DNA from 2 places in the Vibrio toranzoniae genome. Region 2 is predicted to be linked to the other one. Evidence: predicted binding sites of a transcription regulator. Region 2 holds the regulator's gene; the other holds the start of a gene.
What was found. The regulator CRP, encoded in region 2, controls carbon source genes, mostly activating them, when cyclic AMP is high. The targets are predictions, from matches to a motif close to TGTGANNNNNNTCACA.
Positions count from the first base shown of each region.

Region 1: the regulator CRP is predicted to act here: its motif matches at 4,475-4,490, upstream of ectA (diaminobutyrate acetyltransferase).

Region 1 is NZ_AP025515.1:957,251-963,305, forward strand. Features, by position in the region: gene choV (choline ABC transporter ATP-binding protein) at 1-1,055, shown strand, start outside; gene OCU50_RS18645 (MarR family winged helix-turn-helix transcriptional regulator) at 1,427-1,909, shown strand; gene OCU50_RS18650 (Qnr family pentapeptide repeat protein) at 2,336-2,992, shown strand; gene OCU50_RS18655 (hypothetical protein) at 3,137-3,352, opposite strand; gene OCU50_RS18660 (DUF5062 family protein) at 3,795-4,055, shown strand; gene ectA (diaminobutyrate acetyltransferase) at 4,588-5,145, shown strand; gene ectB (diaminobutyrate--2-oxoglutarate transaminase) at 5,156-6,055, shown strand, end outside.
Region 2 is NZ_AP025514.1:2,849,551-2,855,605, forward strand. Features, by position in the region: gene OCU50_RS12990 (hydrolase) at 1-440, shown strand, start outside; gene OCU50_RS12995 (YheU family protein) at 562-774, shown strand; gene OCU50_RS13000 (phosphoribulokinase) at 852-1,721, shown strand; gene crp (cAMP-activated global transcriptional regulator CRP) at 1,962-2,594, shown strand; gene OCU50_RS13010 (DUF1338 domain-containing protein) at 2,779-3,570, opposite strand; gene astD (succinylglutamate-semialdehyde dehydrogenase) at 3,783-5,240, opposite strand; gene astA (arginine N-succinyltransferase) at 5,281-6,055, opposite strand, start outside.

The DNA of each region.
Region 1 (6,055 bases), on a different replicon from region 2:
ATGTTTCACTGACCGTTAAAGAAGGCGAAATCTGCGTACTCATGGGTTTGTCTGGCTCGGGTAAATCTTCACTGCTTCGCGCTGTTAACGGTTTGAATGAAATTAGCCGTGGTTCATTGGCAATCAAAGATGGCGATAAGCTGGTTGATTTAGGCGAACAGTGCGACGAAGCGACATTGCGCCACTTACGTACACACCGTGTTTCTATGGTGTTCCAAAAATTTGCTTTAATGCCGTGGTTAACTGTATTAGATAATGTCGCGTTTGGCCTTGAAATGCAGGGTGTCGCTAAAGATGCTCGCCGTGCTAAAGCGCGTGAGCAACTGGAGATGGTTGGCTTATCAGAGTGGGAAACAAAATTCCCTCATGAGCTTTCTGGTGGTATGCAGCAACGTGTGGGTTTGGCGCGTGCTTTTGCGATGGATACTGACATTCTATTGATGGATGAACCCTTTTCTGCGCTTGATCCTTTGATTCGTGCGCAACTTCAAGATGAACTGATTGCGCTACAAAATAAACTTAACAAAACGATTTTGTTTGTGAGTCATGACCTTGATGAAGCGCTAAAGATTGGTAATAACATCGCTATCATGGAATCGGGAAAACTGATTCAACACGGCAAACCTGAAGAAATCGTGTTAACGCCAAAAACGGAATATGTGAAGGACTTTGTTGCCCACACTAACCCGTTGAACGTATTGAAAGGTCGTTCACTCATGCAGCCTCTTGATTCACTGAGGAAAGATAATGAGAGTTGGAAGATTTGTGATTCAAAAGATTTATGGATAGAACAGACTGAAGGGTCATTATCGGTAAAAGGTGAGCCAACTTTGGCGCTTGTTGAGTGGAATGAATCTGACGATCTAACCGCGATTAGCGCGTCGAGTGTTGTAGTGGCGAGCCCTGAGATTGGAATGCGTGATGCGATTAAATTGAAACAGATAAGTAATAACCCAATTCTGTTGGTTGAAAACAATCAATTGGTTGGTATTTTGGATAACAGTGAGTTTTACAACGCGCTAATAGGGAATTTTCAACTCAACAGTGCCGCTTAATGGTTTGAGCTGAGTTAACTCGTTTTCTAACGGATAAAATAGGTAGTGAGGTCGCGAGATCGCGAGATCTCACTACCTATTTGACTAAATCGTCTTTTTATTTACCAACAACTTCTCGCCTTTTCTTACCCTGTTCGTCTCTTTAAGGCCAAATATCGGCACTCGTTAAACAAAAATGTTGGTCTGCGCAAATTCAGAAGCATAGAAAAGATTGAGAATACTATGAACATAAGTACAATGCGGAAAAAATCAATGAATTAATTTATCAATTTACAGTGTAATTCGAACGTGCCTGACTTAATCACTTAGGACATCTAATCACTTCGACGCTGTAAAGCCACTCACAATATATTAGTACAAAGGTCTGCATCTTGGACAAACATGACGAAATCCTGGTCGCTATTCGACAAATTATTCGCGCTATCGATTTACACTCGAAGAAGCTGAGTAAAGAATATGGTATGACTGGCCCTCAATTAATCTTAATGAGAGCAATCCAAGAAATGGGTAATGTGACAATCAAAGAATTGTCTAATCAGACCAATGTAAGCCAAGCAACGACGACGACGATCATCGACCGTCTAGAGTTAAATGGTTATGTACAACGAGTGCGCAGTTCGTCTGACCGCCGCAAAGTTCACGCGAACTTGACTGAAAAAGGGCAAGAGTTGCTTAATAACGCGCCCCCACCACTGCAAGATAACTTTGTTAAGAAGTTCCAAAATTTAGAACCGTGGGAGCAAAGCTTACTGCTTTCTTCAATGCAGCGAGTATCAGCAATGATGAACGCAGAAGACATCGACGCCGCTCCCGTTCTTCAGCTTGAAGGAATTGCAAACGTAGCTAAGAGCTAGGGTTTGAATTAATTTTAATAGATTTCAAATGGTCGCTTTTAGCGGCCATTTTTGATCTTGGCCTCCTTACTCCTCAGATTTTACTGGTACAAATCACCTTTTAGTTGTGGCCTGTCGATACAAATTGGGCCTGAGAAAGACCGATTATCAGCGAGTGTATCTGTATAGGGTATTGCATCAAGTTCATACTGACATATGATGATTATCTTCTCGTTGTGTCTCATCTTATATGCTCCTTCTAAGCGACAAAACTTTTTTCAAGATAAGCACATCCTATAAATCGAAAATAACAACCTTAAAGGGCTTGTTTGGTGTCTTAAAATGGCTAAATTAGGGTGTTTTAAGTTGCTGTTTTTGTTGGTTTTTAATTTGGTGTTTTCTTAAGATCGCAATGGTAGTCTTAGCTTAATTTCTTTAGGGGGCTAAATGGACACCAATAACAGCACTTATCATCACCACAGTTTTGTTCAGCAAGACCTGTCTGAAATGACATTTACAGCCTGTACGTTTATTTGTTGTGATTTCAGACGTTCGAACTTACGTGACGCAACCTTTATTAACTGTAAGTTTATTGAGCAAGGCGATATTGAGGGATGCCGCTTTGATATTGCCGACTTACGAGATGCAAGCTTCCAAAATTGCCAGTTGGCAATGGCGAATTTTAGTAACGCGAATTGTTATGGTATTGAGCTACGTGATTGTGACTTGAAAGGGGCGAACTTTACTCGTGCTAACTTTGCCAATCAGGTAAGTAATAGAATGTATTTTTGCTCAGCGTATATTACGGGCTGTAACCTGTCATACGCCAATTTTGAACAAGCTTGTTTAGAGAAGTGCGAGCTGTTTGAAAACCGTTGGATTGGTACTTACCTTGGCGGCGCGTCACTGAAAGAGTCGGATCTCAGTCGCGGTGTGTTCTCGGAAGACGTATGGGGGCAATTCAGTATGCAAGGTGCCAACTTATGCCATGCTGAATTAGAAGGGTTAGATCCTCGCAAGGTAGACACATCGGGGATTAAAATCGTCGCTTGGCAGCAAGAGCAACTGCTTGAAAGCATGGGTATTGTTGTCATGCCAGATTGATAGGTTCGGTGAAGTTGAGCGAGTAATGCGCTCCGAAACTAAAAGCGCCCGAAAGCGAATAACTTTGGGCGCTTTTGTTTCTCTGGAAACGGTCAGTTTAATATCGATGCTCGAAAAGAGACGGTAAGTTATGAAAAGTGGAGTTTAGTGCATGCCTGAACGCATTTTGTCACTGAGCGCAAAGAAAACGAATAGAACAATACACACAAGGGCTGTACCCAGTGCCACAAGGATTGTTGTCGCATCTGTCGAGAGCAGTGGAACAACGATAGAAGCTAACGCTACCAACATAACAAGGATATGAACGATTCGTCCGAGAATTGGATTTTTATGACAGAATGAAGCCCACAGGTAACGCATTTTTAACACCAGTATAAAATTAGTGGGTTTATTCTATTTTATTATTGAGTGTTTTGTAAGTAATTTTCGTTACAGGAAACGGTAAGTATGATCTAAGTCGTTTTAGTATAAAACTGATTAAATAACAGAGGGTTATTGATTTTAGAGGGAGCGCTTATTGTCTGAATGATAATAATATGCTGTATTCTTTATAATGATAAGTCAAATTTTGTTCGATTTTTAGTTTCTTGGCTGAAAGTCTCATTTATTGGTCTTTTGTAAAAAGGTGGATTTTTTGACCATTAAACGTTGTACATGAAATTCAAACTAGAACCTTTTCCCAAACGGTGATTCGTTTATGGTATTTATCAGGAAGAGTGTTCGATTTGGGAGCACGGTAATCTTGTGAACGATATCTGTTTGATATACTTATTGTTCGCTCGGTAAAGGTGATGGAGATAATATGTCGAAAACCGCGAAGATCATTAATGAAGATAAGCTGGTGAAAAAAGCAGTCGAGGTCGGTTTTAAGATGGCAAAATTGCAGGGCTTTGATTTGCCACATTCATCTCAACCAATAAAGGTTAAAGCGGTGTATTTGTTTCTTGTTGAAGTGAACCAGATAACGCCGTTACCCGAAAGTAAGCTTGATGGAGCAAACATTAAAAAGCGCTTAGCGTTATGGATACACAAAGCATTACCTGACAATGATCCTCTAAAGTAAGTAAAAGTTAAACGGGTGTATCTGAATCCGTTTCTTTTTCAGCTCGTTATTACTGCTTTTATACTAGAAACCTAACGATTCGTCGCTAGGTTTTTTTTTGGCTAACATTTCCAATAGTGACTTATAGATACCACTGTTTGGAGTGCTTTCAGTTAGCGACTTATTGGATGCTGACTGCTATCTCTTTAGCTAGAGATTACTTATCAATTAGGTTATAGGTCTGACTCAGTAAATGGCTTACTACCTATCAAACGTGGGGTACTCGGTTACTTAACGCCATGCTCAAAAAGCTCCTATCCTCAATCTCTGTCTAACTACTTTTTTGTGTCTGTTCCTTGAAAAATACGTCTCGATAACTTCATCTCAATAAATACATTAGAACTCAAAGTATTGTTTGATTCATGCAATACGCTAAATTATGTGATATATATCACATAATTTAGCTTTGTAGCGTTAATTTGTTGATCTTTATGCTGTGAAAATGCTCATAATGGAAAGGAATTTAATTAGAGTTCGAAGGAAAAAACTAGATATGATTACATCAGCGCCTTGGGGGCTATATTCGGAGATTGTAGAAAAAAGCAATGAGAAATGGATTTTTCGTGAGCCCGAAGTTTCTGATGGCAACGATATCTACCGCTTAATTTCAGAATGCCCACCATTAGATGTTAATTCTTCATATTGCAATTTTTTGCAGTCTACTCACTTTAGTAAAACTTGTATCTTGGTTGAGCACAAAGGGGACCTTGCCGGTTTTATTTCTAGTTACCAGAAGCCGAGTGAGCCTAATGTACTATTTATTTGGCAAGTAGCCGTTGACCCTCGGTTTAGAGGTAATGCATTAGCTTACAAGATGATAGATGCTTTACTTAAGCGAGAATCGTTGGAGGGTATCGACGCTATTGAAACCACCATTACCAAATCAAACCAAGCATCTTGGGCACTATTCAAAAAGCTTGACGCTAAAAATGGTAGTTCCGGAGAGGTGACAACATTCTTAGATGAGAATGTTCACTTCAACGGTCAGCACGATACTGAATATTTATATCGAATTCCCTTAAATAATCACAAACTAATAGGAATTAAATAACGGCCTTATCATGGATATTTTTAAAAAGCAGGAATCTAACGTACGTTCATACTCGAATAGTTTTCCAGTCACCTTTAGCAAATCAAAAGGTTGCTGGCTTGAAACAAAACAAGGTGATCGTTACCTCGATTTTCTTGCTGGAGCAGGATCTCTAAATTACGGTCACAACAACCCAATCCTTAAGCAAGCACTGCTTGAGTACATTGAAATGGATGGAATTACACATGGCTTAGATATGCATTCAGAAGCCAAAGCTGAGTTCCTAGAAGCACTGAGTCGCTTCATTTTGGAACCAAGAGCCTTAGATTACAAAGTTCAATTTACCGGCCCTACAGGAACAAATGCAGTGGAAGCTGCAATCAAGTTAGCTAAAAAAGTGAAAGGCCGAAGCAGCATTGTTGCGTTTACTAATGGCTTTCATGGCTGTACTGCTGGTGCACTGGCTGCGACTGGTAATCAACATCACAGGCAAGGTGCAGGTTCGGATCTCAACAACGTTACGCGTTTGCCGTTTGAAGGTTACGCTGACATTGATGGATTAAAATTGTTCGAAACGATGTTAACCGATAATTCAGCCGGTATGGATAAACCCGCAGCCGTTTTATTGGAAACGGTTCAAGGTGAAGGCGGGCTTAATGTCGCTTCAAATGAATGGTTACAACGATTAAGTAAAATTTGTAAGGCCCACGATATATTGTTAATTGTGGATGACATTCAAGCTGGCTGTGGGCGAACGGGTACCTTTTTCAGCTTTGAGCCTTCAGGTATTAAGCCTGATATTGTAACACTGTCTAAATCTATTAGTGGTTATGGCTTACCGATGGCCATCGTTTTATTAAAACCAGAATTAGATAAGTGGGAGCCGGGAGAGCATAACGGTACCTTTCGAGGTAATAATCATGCCTTTATC
Region 2 (6,055 bases):
AACGAGGTTTCTCCAAGATCTATAAGAAGTACCTGCTCAATTCACTCAAATCCAATGCGTTGAAAAAGGGTAATCTGCTACAAGATAAACTCGGGATCACCGCTGAAGCGATCAAGAAAATTAATAAGCTATACGAGTTTGATGAACGGATTACTGCGCCGCTACACGGGTTCAAAAACGCGCAAGACTATTACGCACAGTGCTCCGCTCTTCCTAAGCTCAATCAGATAAAACTACCGACACAGATCATTCACGCCAAAGATGATCCATTCATGACCGATGATGTTATTCCAAAATTCGTCCTCCCCGACAACATCGATTATCGACTGTTTCAAAAAGGTGGCCATGTGGGCTTTATTACCGGCAGTACGCTCAAACCTAGATTTTGGTTAGAAGAAGCATTACCCGCCTACTATGAAAGTCTCCAAGATTCGGCATAATGCCCGGACGTTATAAAAATAAGCTTAGCTTTGGTAAAGAGGGGGGAGTGGTAATGTCCACTAGACACACTCATCAACGTACCAATGAACATACTTATGAACATAAAAGAGAGAAGTATTTATGATCATCCCATGGCAAGACATCGCGCCAGAGACACTGGAAAACCTCATCAAAGAGTTCGTACTACGTGAAGGTACAGACTACGGCGACGTAGAGGTTTCATTACAGAACAAGATTGACCAAGTGAAACATCAATTAGCCTCGGGAGAGGTCAGCATCGTGTTTTCTGAGCTACATGAAACCGTTGATATCCAAGTCATAAAACGCTTCTAGGCTGCGCTTAGAAAGGAGCCGTGTTATAGTAAAAATCGATTGCTAACAAGTATGTTACTCAAACGACAAGGGTTGTCATGTCCGCTAAACATCCAATTATTGCGGTGACGGGTTCATCTGGAGCCGGCACCACCACTACCTCAGAAGCCTTCCGTAAAATGTTCAATATGATGGACGTGAAGGCCGCTTGGGTTGAAGGGGATAGCTTCCATCGCTTTACTCGACCAGAAATGGATGTCGAAATCCGCAAGGCACGCGCGCAAGGTAAACACATCAGCTACTTTGGTCCACAGGCTAACGATTTTGGCGCATTAGAAGAATTCTTCCATCAATACGGTAATGAAGGCACCGGTAAAGTACGGAGTTATCTGCACACCTTCGATGAAGCCGTGCCTTACAATCAAATGCCAGGTACCTTTACGCCATGGCAAGAGATCCCTGAAAATTCAAATGTGATGTTCTACGAAGGCCTACACGGCGGTGTAGTAGACGGAGACATCAACGTCTCTAAACATGTCGACCTGCTAATTGGCATGGTGCCAATCGTAAACCTTGAATGGATACAAAAATTCGTTCGTGACACACGCGATCGCGGGCACTCACGCGAAGCAGTAATGGACTCAATTGTTCGTTCAATGGATGATTATCTTAACTACATAACTCCTCAATTTTCGCGTACTCATATCAATTTTCAACGAGTGCCAACCGTAGATACATCCAACCCACTCAACGCCAAAGGGATCCCTAGTTTAGACGAGAGCTTCGTAGTTATACGATTACGTGGCATCAAAAACGTCGATTTCCCCTACCTTTTGGCTATGATTGATGGCTCATTTATGTCTCGCCACAACACGCTTGTGGTGCCAGGAGGAAAAATGAGTTTTGCTATGGAGCTCATTGTAAGGCCAATCCTGCAGCAACTCATCGAAACCGGCAAAATAGGTTAACGGTACGACATTCCTATTGATTACTTTTCATACCGTGATCATGTGCACAATTTTGCGTAAAAAATCGTAGCTTGGTCACGATTAAAATCAAGAAATAGTACCTGAAAAAGGATACTATTCTTAAACGAAACACAAGATAGCTTGCAGCACTCAACAAGTGCTCTTATCCTAACGAGTCAATCCAGGCTTAGCTAAAATACGGAAAGCAGCAAGCATACCCTGCAGAGGAAGTAAGATATTATGGTTCTAGGTAAACCCCAAACCGATCCAACATTAGAGTGGTTCCTTTCACACTGTCATATTCATAAGTACCCTTCAAAAAGTACTTTGATTCATGCTGGTGAAAAGGCAGAAACCTTGTACTACATTGTGAAAGGTTCTGTGGCAGTTCTTATCAAAGACGAAGAAGGTAAGGAGATGATTCTTTCTTACCTAAACCAAGGCGACTTCATCGGTGAGCTTGGCTTATTCGAAGAAGACCAAGAGCGTACTGCGTGGGTTCGAGCAAAATCTCCTTGTGAAGTCGCTGAGATTTCTTTCAAGAAATTCCGCCAACTTATCCAAGTGAACCCAGACATCCTGATGCGTCTTTCAGCGCAAATGGCAAGCCGCCTACAAGTAACTAGCCAAAAGGTTGGTGACTTAGCGTTCCTTGACGTAACCGGTCGTATCGCTCAAACGCTACTAAACCTAGCGAAACAACCCGATGCAATGACTCACCCTGACGGCATGCAAATCAAGATCACTCGTCAAGAAATTGGCCAGATCGTTGGTTGTTCTCGTGAGACAGTAGGTCGTATCTTAAAGATGCTAGAAGAGCAGAACCTAATTTCTGCACACGGTAAAACTATCGTGGTATACGGCACTCGTTAATCTCGATTAACTGAGCCAAAAATTTGAAAGCCACCAAATGAAAATTTGGTGGCTTTTTTGTTATCTAAAGATCTAAAGAGCAGATGCGAGATGCGAATGGAACACTTACAACTTCCAAACGCAAACTATCTCGAAGCGAAGCGCACCCGCATCCCTAGGGCAAAGCCTGTGCTCGAATCTTTCTTTAACCGTTGGTGCTTTCAAAAATCTTGTCAGCCGATGCTGCAACAAACCCGGTATAAAGCTCACCATTCGCCATCGCATAGCGCTTAGCAAACTCATAGAAGCCACCAGGAATCATCTCATTGCCTTCCACAAATGAAACTGGGACTTTGTCTGCCATTGTTGATGATTGCTCTAATAAGACCTCTGGAGAGCCTTTCACCTCACCTCCAGATGCATTGATCGTGAATCCCGACTCATTCAGATAGTCATTCACAACCTGCACTTCATCGAACTTATTTAACTGGTTCACACTCACCGTAAAGTGGTTGGCACCGTAACCATGAGCCGCTAGCCAAGACGCGTATTCACTCTCTTTTGCTAGCACTTGGAAATCAGCGAAGCTCAAATCCCAGAGACGACCACCAAACAAGAATTCATGACCTTGAAGCTGACTTGCGTCAACTTGCTCAACCAACTTAGCAACGATCTGTTGCAACTCACTTGAGCACTCTTCTACCTTCAACTCACTAATGAACACTTTCGGCTGCTTTGGATCTGGATGCTCGTAATGCTTAGCGACTAGCTTCTTGCTCTCAAACAGGTAATCGCCACACGCTTTATAACCTAACTCAAGGAAAGGCTTAGCCAGCGTTTCAATTCCCAGCGGAGCTACATTGAAAGTACGCAGTGCAATATGATCATTAATCAGCGCTTCGTCTTCTTTTAGCAACTGGTGTACTTTCTCAGCCGATGGGCACAGCCTGTGAATGTAATCATCCCATAGTGATTTAAAGAGTAGATCGGGCGTCATGGTGACTCCTTGTCAGAGGTTCTAGCAAGCTAGTAATTTGGATTAGAAAGGGAGTGGCTGAGACCCAAAGTCAGCAGCCATCAGCCTGTGACATACTTGTTCTATTATTATCTACCGCCCAATCTAGGTGTCGGACGTGATGGAAAAGGAAGCGATAACACCACTTCCCTATTTCCAATTTAACGAATGAGCTTAGTACTCATTAGCCTAAATTACAGCTCAATACCCGGGCTAAACGTTGCTGGAAGTTGAGTTTCACCACCTTCCATTGAAGCCATAGGATAAGCACAGTAGTCAGCCGCATAGTAAGCACTAGGGCGTAAGTTACCTGAAGCACCCGGACCACCAAATGGTGCATCACCACTGGCGCCTGTTAACTGACGGTTACGGTTCACAATACCCGCTCGAATATGGTCAACGAAGTATTCCCATTCAGAATCATCTGTTGATACTAAACCAGCAGATAAACCAAAGCGTGTGTCGTTAGCTAACTCAACCGCTTGCTCTAGTGATTGGTAACGGACCACTTGTAGCAATGGACCGAAGTACTCTTCATCCGGCAGTTCAGCAATGTTGGTTGCATCGATAATCCCCGGAGAAACAAACGCCGCTTGACCCGCTTTTGCTTCCACGAGGCTGACACCGCCTAGCGATTGCAGATTCGCTTGCGCGTCTAAAATAAACTTAGCTGCTGTTTCAGAGATCTGTGGGCCCATGAATGGTGCTGGCTCAGCGAAAGGCTGATCAACACGAATCTTTTGAGTTGCTGCAACAAGCTTATCGATCAGTAGGTCACCCTTCTCGCCAATAGGAACATATAGACGACGAGCACATGTACAACGTTGACCTGCACTGATGAACGCCGATTGGATAATGGTGTATACCGTTGCGTCCGCATCACCGTATTGGTCGCTGATCACCATAGGGTTATTGCCGCCCATTTCTAACGCTAGCATCTTGCCCGGTTGACCCGCGAATTGACGGTGCAGGATATGGCCCGTATTCGCACTACCCGTAAATAACACGCCATCAAGACCTTTAGCATCGGCCAGTGCGATACCTGTCTCTTTAGCGCCTTGCACTAGGTTGATTACGCCAGCAGGAAGACCCGCTTCTTGCCATAGCTTCATTGCGAACTCACCTGTCCAAGGTGTCTGCTCTGAAGGCTTAAATACCACGGTATTTCCCGATAGCAGTGCAGGAACAATATGACCGTTAGGTAGGTGTCCTGGGAAGTTATAAGGACCAAATACCGCCATCACGCCCAGTGGACGGTGACGAAGTACGATTTGGTTGCCTGCCGCTTCACGTGAAGCTTCACCAGTACGTTCGTGGTAAGCACGGATAGAGATAGCTATCTTGCCTGCCATCGCGCCCGCCTCCGTGCGAGTTTCCCAAATAGGTTTACCCGTCTCTTTTGCGATAATTTGTGCGATTTCTTCGCTGTTCTCTTTCACTTTTTCCGCGAACTTCAACACGATCGCTTCGCGCTCAGAAAAGCTCAGCTTTTTCCAAACTAAGAAGGCTTCACGAGCCGCCGCTACTGCGGATTCAACCTGTGCCGGTGTTGCACTATCACCCTGCCACACTACTTCGTTGTTGTATGGGCTTACTGATGTCATGGCATCACCTTGACCTGCCACCCATTGTCCTGCTATCCACTGAGTCATACTTCTATCCTTAAAAATCTTCGACAGATAATCACCGCTCTTATTGAGCCAACATGCGAACGAATTCGCCTTCTTTTACTTCAAGAGCGCTTGCTACTTCAGATGATAAAATCACTGTGTCTCTTTCTTGGTCATACGCGCCTTTCGCGGCGACCGCGCGGAAGTTTTCAAACGAGGTATTACCAATTAGGAAGTCTTTCGAGCTAGAGTGATCGGCAATTTTTACTTGAGCACGAATCGCATGACGCACCGATTCGATATTTTTTAAATCACATTCAACCGTTGGGCCGGCATCAAAAATGTCAACATAGCCACGATTAGTAAAACCTTCACGTTCAAGTAGCCTTAGTGCCGGACGAGTATTCTCGTGCACTTGGCCAATCACAGACTGGGCCTCTTTACTCAATAAGTTTACGTAGATTGGTAACTTTGGCATAAGGTCAGCAATGAAGCCTTTCTTACCAATACCAGTTAAGTAATCTGCAAGTGTAAAATCAATAGAGAAGAAGTGCTCTTGCAGCCACTGCCAGAAAGGTGAATTGCCTTCAGCATCCGATACACCACGCATTTCAGCAAAAATCGTTTTCGAGAAACGCTCTGGGTGTTCAGCCATGATCAAGAAACGACACTTAGACATCAAACGGCCATTCAATCCACCACGGAAATCAGGTCGCAAGAATAGTGTGCAGATCTCACTGCATCCTGTGTAGTTATTACCGAAAGTCAGCAGCTTCACGACATTATTAACGCCAAGCTTTTGTGATGAGTGAACCACTTTACTGATGTGGTAAGAATAAAACGGTACATCCCAGCCA